2 regions of the Leptolyngbya boryana PCC 6306 genome follow, and region 1 is predicted to be linked to the other one. Evidence: predicted binding sites of a transcription regulator. Region 1 holds the regulator's gene; the other holds the start of a gene.
What was found. Region 1 encodes NtcA, which controls nitrogen genes in cyanobacteria. Its sites were predicted from a motif close to TTTGTANNNNNNNNTACAAA; they were not measured.
Positions count from the first base shown of each region.

Region 2: a site for NtcA is predicted at 1,857-1,876, ahead of LEPBO_RS0112625 (P-II family nitrogen regulator). Genes of this name have one in related genera too.

Region 1 covers NZ_KB731324.1:5,220,011-5,223,428, reverse strand. The annotation lists gene LEPBO_RS0126080 (DUF3084 domain-containing protein) at 1-1,131, opposite strand, end outside; gene ntcA (global nitrogen regulator NtcA) at 1,251-1,922, opposite strand; gene fabI (enoyl-ACP reductase FabI) at 2,362-3,162, shown strand; gene LEPBO_RS0126065 (vWA domain-containing protein) at 3,187-3,418, shown strand, end outside.
Region 2 covers NZ_KB731324.1:2,524,558-2,527,975, forward strand. The annotation lists gene acsF (magnesium-protoporphyrin IX monomethyl ester (oxidative) cyclase) at 1-36, opposite strand, end outside; gene queF (preQ(1) synthase) at 535-930, opposite strand; gene LEPBO_RS0112620 (hypothetical protein) at 1,167-1,739, shown strand; gene LEPBO_RS0112625 (P-II family nitrogen regulator) at 1,949-2,287, shown strand; gene LEPBO_RS0112630 (PPC domain-containing protein) at 2,371-2,805, opposite strand; gene LEPBO_RS0112635 (DsbA family protein) at 2,820-3,418, opposite strand, start outside.

The DNA of each region.
Region 1 (3,418 bases):
AGACGGTTCCAGCGTTTGAGTCGCGATCGTATCTCCTGCTAAAAAGACAACCTGATTCGGCACCGCACTCATATTCACGACAACACCTCGGTCGTCACCGAGAACATAATTTGCCCCGGCTTGCACCCGCACCAGATAATCTTTACCATCTTGAATTTGCTGAATGAGGTTTTGCACTTCCGCAATCGGGATTTGCACAATTTGCTGATTGTTCTGCCCCAGGCGAAGCGACTCGATCGCGGTCTGATTTGCCAATTGCAGTAATTGATCGACTGCTGCTTTGGCTCCACCTTGTTCGACGACGCGCACAACGCCTGAAGACAGCACTTGTGTCCGAAAAATTGCCAGATCACCTCGGCGAATCTGTTCCACATCTTGCTGAATTTGCTGAACGGCTGCCACGAGAAAAGCTCTCTGCTGTTCCAGGGTTTTCAATTCTGCTTCGCGTTGAGCAATGACTTGATCGCGCTCATTAATTTCGCGATCGCGCTTTTCAATCAGGGCAGTTCGTTCCGCAATTTGCGCATCTCGTTCCGCAATTTGGGCTTTCACCTGATCCCGTTGTTCAATTAACGCCTGCTGCTCAGATTCCAGCTGATTGATTTCGTTGCGGAGCGAAAGTGCTTGCTGAGAAACTGTTTCTAGCTGATTGCGGGTGAGATCTCGCTGCGCTTCTGTCCTGCGAAGTTGGGCATCGGTTTCTCGTTGTCGAGCGACTGAAACTTGAAGATTGGCATTGAGGCGCTTGAGATATTCCTCAATTTGGGCACGTTCCGATCGCGCTTGCTCTAGATCTTTCTCAACCTCAGCTTTTCGCTGATCTGTGGTTTTGAGATCAGCCGTGACTTTATCGAGGTCGCGATTTGTCGCCCGCAAGTCGGCTTGAATTCGCCCGAAGTTCAACACCATCTCTCGAAAGGTGCGGCTCGCAAGCAGTAAAACGCCTAACGTAGAGGCAGAAATCAGCGTGCCCGTCAAAATCGTCACGACAACTGCTGTTTGTTTGGGACGGAGATTGAACAAGCTGAGGCGGGCTTTTCCCACGCGCGTTCCTAAGCGATCGCCGACTGTCGCGATCACCCCTCCTAACACCAACACCACCAAAATTAGAATTAGCCCGACATCGGACATGACGCTCCCACAAACCCCTAGACATACTGCACTCTAAGGGCACTTTCAGACTTTGCCTTTCATTATGACTGCTCGCTCTATGATTCGCGTGAGTCACTCAGGACTGAATTCTAATCGAATTAGGTAAATTGTTGACTAAGCGTTACCGGATTATGAACGGTTATTTTTTTCTTGTGAATTGAGATCATTTTGTCCTGACGCAAATCTCCCAGTAAGCGGGTGACTGTGACGCGAGTCGAGCCGATTGCTTCAGCGATCGCTTGGTGAGACAGTTTGAGATCAATCATGATCCCCTCTTGTGAGGGCACACCAAAGTCACGACACAGAATCAGGAGGAAACTCACAAGACGCGATCCCATATCTCGGTGCGCCAGCGTTTCAATCATCATTTCAGTTTGTAAGATTCTCGACGACAAGCCTTTCAGCATCAGCATTGAGAGTTCGGGATTGTCTTTGAGCGCTTTTTCAACTTGTTCGATCGGAACAGACAGCAATTCGACAGGGGTGAAGGCAACTGCGTGATAAAAGCGATCGGCACGTTGTCCTGTGATCAGAGAAAGCACCCCGAACACGCTGTTTTCTCGCAGCAGCGCGACGGTAATTTCTTCTCCTGCCTCGTACACCCGTGAGAGTTTAACCGCACCCTTGACGAGAAAGTAGACCCGCTCCGCCGGATCGCCCGGAAAGAAGATGGTCTTACCGCGTTCAAACGTCTCTACAACAGGAGGATATGCTCCCCCTCCAATCTGACGAAACATCGCTGCAAGCGGTTTATCCTTGGTCACTACCATTTCTTTCCTTGTCGTATCGAGTGAAGCTGGGAAGTCTAACAGTCTATGTAAGCAATCGATGACTTTAGACCACTAAAACTGAGTCTATGATCTGTTTTAGTGTCGTAAACTACAATTTCGCTTTGATCTTCAGAAAACTCAGTAAATTCTCTAAGAAGAAGGCGCAATTTCGAGTCGATCTACTGGAATCTTCTGGGCAGACCCAATAATTTCCACAGATCATACCGTGAAAGCACGAATATTCTAGGACGAGGCATTAAGGAATCATGAAGGATTCCGAACCAGAATCAGAGAGGATTCGCTGGCAGAAAAACCGAACTGAGAAATGACGCAATTCGATCCTCGATCCGCCAAGCTTGGGACGATCGCGTCAGCGAAGAGCAGTTCGAGAGGGATCCCTTTCTGCTATCCTCATAAATGCTTTACACGGTAGAAGACCATGCTAGACCTGACTGGAAAGAACGCACTTGTAACGGGAATCGCGAACAACCGCTCGATCGCATGGGGCATCGCTCAGCAGCTACACAAAGCAGGCGCAAATATTGGCATCACCTATCTACCGGATGCAACCGGCAAAGCGGAAAAGAAAGTTGCCGACTTGACCGAGCCGCTCAATCCCAGTTTGTTCTTGCCGTTGAACGTGCAAGATGACGCACAGATTGAGAGCGCATTCAATACCGTGAAAGACAAATGGGGCAAGTTGGATATTCTGATCCACTGTCTCGCATTTGCTAGCAAAGATGATTTATCCGGCGATTTCTCCAAAACGTCGCGCGCGGGTTATTCGCTGGCGTTGGATATCAGTTCTTACTCGCTGGTGCAACTAGCTGGAGCCGCAAAACCTCTAATGAGCGAAGGCGGTAGTATCGTGACGCTGACTTACCTCGGTGGTGTGAAAGTCATCCCGAACTATAACGTCATGGGAATTGCCAAGGCAGCATTGGAAATGAACGTGCGCTACCTCGCAAATGAGTTAGGGCAGAACAATATTCGAGTCAATGCGATTTCAGCAGGTCCGATTCGGACATTGGCTTCCTCGGCAGTCGGTGGCATTCTCGATATGATTCACCACGTTGAAGAAGTTGCGCCGTTACGTCGAACTGTGACGCAGATCGAAGTCGGGAATACCGCAGCATTTCTCTGTAGTGACTTATCAAGCGGGATCACGGGTCAGGTGATCTACGTCGATGCAGGCTACGAAATTATGGGGATGACGGGATCGAAGCCCAGTGCTGGATAGCAATTAGACGATAGGAGATGTGCCGTGCCCAATTTTGAAACTTTGCAAAATCGAGACTACACCTTGATTTTGGATAAAAGTGGCAGTATGTCTACCAATGATCAAATTGGGGGCGGCAGTCGTTGGGAAGCAGCCCAAGAATCAACGCTGGCACTGGCGCGCAAATGCGAGCAGTTTGATCCCGATGGTATTACGGTTTATACGTTTTCTAGCCGATTCAGACGGTACGAAAATGTGACGGCGAGCAAAGTCGCAC
Region 2 (3,418 bases), 2.7 Mb from region 1:
TTCTGGCAGGTCGGATCTCGAAACTGTGCTGACCATAGAGCGAATGATAACGACTGAAATTACTTTCCCCGAATCTGCGATCGCGGCACAAGTGAGTTACCTGCTCTGCTCTATAGTTACCACAAGTAAAACATTGAGATGAGCACAAGGTTAGAGGGCTTTCTAACAAATTGTTAAAACATCCGCTGAGATTGAAGCAAGGCATCACTCCTAGAAGCCTTCCACCTTTCATCACTTAAATTTGCAAAAGATTTTGCTTTCTCTCATTCTGCTTGTCTACTCTTGCAGCAATCATTACTAGCTCAAATGAAAAGCTCGATCGTAAGTGCTGTTTGCTTTACTAGGATGTCTACTTCGAGGTTAGAGCCAGTAGTTACTGCTCAAGTTAGTTTAGGATCTGAATCGGTTCTGTCTCGCTCCTAAACTGCAAGCTAGAACAAGACAGAACACGGATTTTTTTGCGCTCACCCTATCAAGAAGAACGAGTTCAGACGCTCAGCGAGAATTCTGGACGGTTAGCGAACCGCATTCTACTTATACCTTCGTATGCGTCACTTCTACTACGGTATGCACATTTCCTCGGGGCGTGTAGTCCGCCTTAATCGAGATTTCTAACGGATCACACGCTGCCACAATGTCATCTAGAATTTGATTCGCCGCTTCTTCGTGAGAAATATAGCGATCGCGATAACTATTGATATACAGCTTAATTGCTTTCAGTTCGACGACGCGCTGATCCGGAACATAGCTCACATAGATCGTCGCAAAATCGGGATAGCCAGAAAACGGACACTTACAGGTAAACTCTGGCAGCGTAATATTGATCGTGTAACGCCGTCCGGGTCTAGGATTCGGGAAAGTAATTAGACTTCCCTCTTCGATCAGGCGTTCGCCATACTTTACTTCGGGATGGTCTTGCGCTTGCGTCATAGCCTATGAAATTGAATGAACTGACTGATCTTAGCAATCGAATTTGCACGGAGGCACGATCGCGTCTCAAGTTTTTTGAGTACTTGATCTCCGCAATCCCCGAAATTCGTTCACAAAATCGTTTCTTTTTGAAAAAATCTTGACTAAAAATGCGTTGCTTGATTCAATTGCAGCTATTCTGAGGGCATCACAATTTCTCGCTGTTTTGTCAGATTACTCTCGCTGTTATGAACCCCATGATGCAGAAAACACCTAATCGATCGATCAATTTGCCGCCTCAAGCTCCTGCAACCGGATATGCCCCTTCTGTACCGATTTCAGTCTACCGCGAGGTGATTGCTGAGCTTCAAGCTACAAAGAACTCGGTGGAAGCCATGAAGATTCAAAACCAGCAATTGGCAAAACAGAATCAGCAATTGCGGCAAGAAATTGAACGCACGGTACAAGCAGCACTCCAACTCCGCCAAGTCTCCAATGCAATGCCGGGAATTAATCCTGCTGCACCACCCGCACCTCGTCTCGACTTGATGCCCGAAGTCGAAGCTGCATCCTTCCAAATCCCGGTCATGCCACCCCGCATCCCCGTTGCTCCCAAACCAGAACCCGTTCCATCGAGTCTCGAATTTCCTGAAGAGAAGCTGGTAATCGAAGAAGATAGCAAGCCCCGGCGCAAAATTAAGCCAGAACAAGACACTCATTTTGAACTCAGCGGTTGGATGTTGGGCTTAGTCATCGCTTTGATCGTCGTGACTGCTTTCGGCGCTGGCTTCTTGCTGGTGCGTCCTTTGCTGAGTCCTTCATCAAAATAAATTCTCGAATGTAACCAATAGCAACCCGAAATTACGAATTACAACTGATGAATTCCGATTTTGAGTGGCTCATGCGACACTCAAAAATACTATTACAATCGGCGAGGCGGGTAATGATCGGTAGCGATCGTTACAAAATTCTCTTCACCAGAAATGATAGATAGTCTCATGCCCGAATTATAGAGATCACGATTAAGGAGTGTAAGCGCTTGAAAAAGGTTGAAGCGATTGTTCGCCCATTTAAACTCGACGAAGTCAAAATTGCATTAGTCAATGCTGGAATCGTGGGAATGACGGTTTCTGAAGTCCGAGGCTTTGGACGGCAGAAAGGTCAGACCGAACGGTATCGCGGTTCTGAATATACGGTTGAGTTTTTACAGAAGCTCAAAATTGAAATTGTGGTGGAAGATGATCAAGTAGACATGGTGGTTGACAAAATCATTGTGGCGGCTCGAACCGGAGAAATCGGGGACGGGAAGATCTTTATCACACCTGTTGAACAAGTAGTTCGGATTCGTACCGGCGAAAAGAACTTTGAAGCGGTTTAAAAACACGAACCTTCCGAGTTTTTGAAACACTCAGAAGGCTTGCTTCGCTGTGAAGGCGATCCGAATCTGGATCGCCTTTATATTTATTGAACGGGTTTCAGCCGAGTCAATTTCAACTTAAAGGGGCCGCCCGCCGTTTCTCCGAAAGCTTTGACTCGAACGATGTAATTCGCATTGCGCGTGATGCGAGTAAATAAGAGCGAATTCGTTGTCCCATCTGGACCATCATCATTCTCGGCAACGGTTGTCCCTTGTGAGGTCATCAGCGTGACGATCGTATCAAAACTATCCGAAGACAAATCGATCGCCACTTGTTCTCCCGCCTGCAAAGTCACCACATAATCGCGTGCGAAATTGCCTTGCCCGGTGGGAATATCGGCATCCGTTAAGCGATCGTTAATCTCTTTTCCAGGGGCCAGCGGGATTGGCGCATAGGAGCGAGTCGATTGAGCCATTGCGGCGGTCGTCATCAAAACCGCAATTGGAGCCGCACAAAGCCAAGCCATCCATCCTTTCATAACCGTTCCTTTCCTTACTGTGCTTGGTTTAAGTTTTTCTCTAAGGTAGCAAGATCGACTGCCCCTGAAAATGCACGACCATTCATGGCAAAGAACGGAGTACCAGAAATTCCAAGCTGTTCTGCAAGTTGAAGATCTTTTTCAATCGTGGTTTCTGCCGCTTGAGACGCGCGATCGCGATTAAACTTCGCCACATCCAACCCCAGAGTCTTGGCAATCTCTGGATAAATCGCCTCATTCAGCTGTTTCTGCTGCGCAAACAAAGCATCATGATATTGCCAGAATTTGCCCTGTTGCTGAGCCGCCCAAGCCGCTTTTGCTGCCGGTAGGGCTTGATCATGAATACTCGTCAGCGGCAAATGTTTATAAACCAGAGTGACGCGATCTTTGTACTTGTCTACAAACTGGCTCACCGTGCCTGCTGCTGCTTGGCAGTAAGGACATTGAAAATCAGAAAACTCCACCAAGACAGCCTGACCGTTGCCTTTCGTGGGAGACTGAGCGATCACCGATTTTGGATTCTGCTGGAGATCGCGGAGAAACGACTGTTGAACTTGTTGTTGTTCTTGTTGTTGTTCGCGTTGATAAGCTTGCACCGAATCCAGAATTGCCT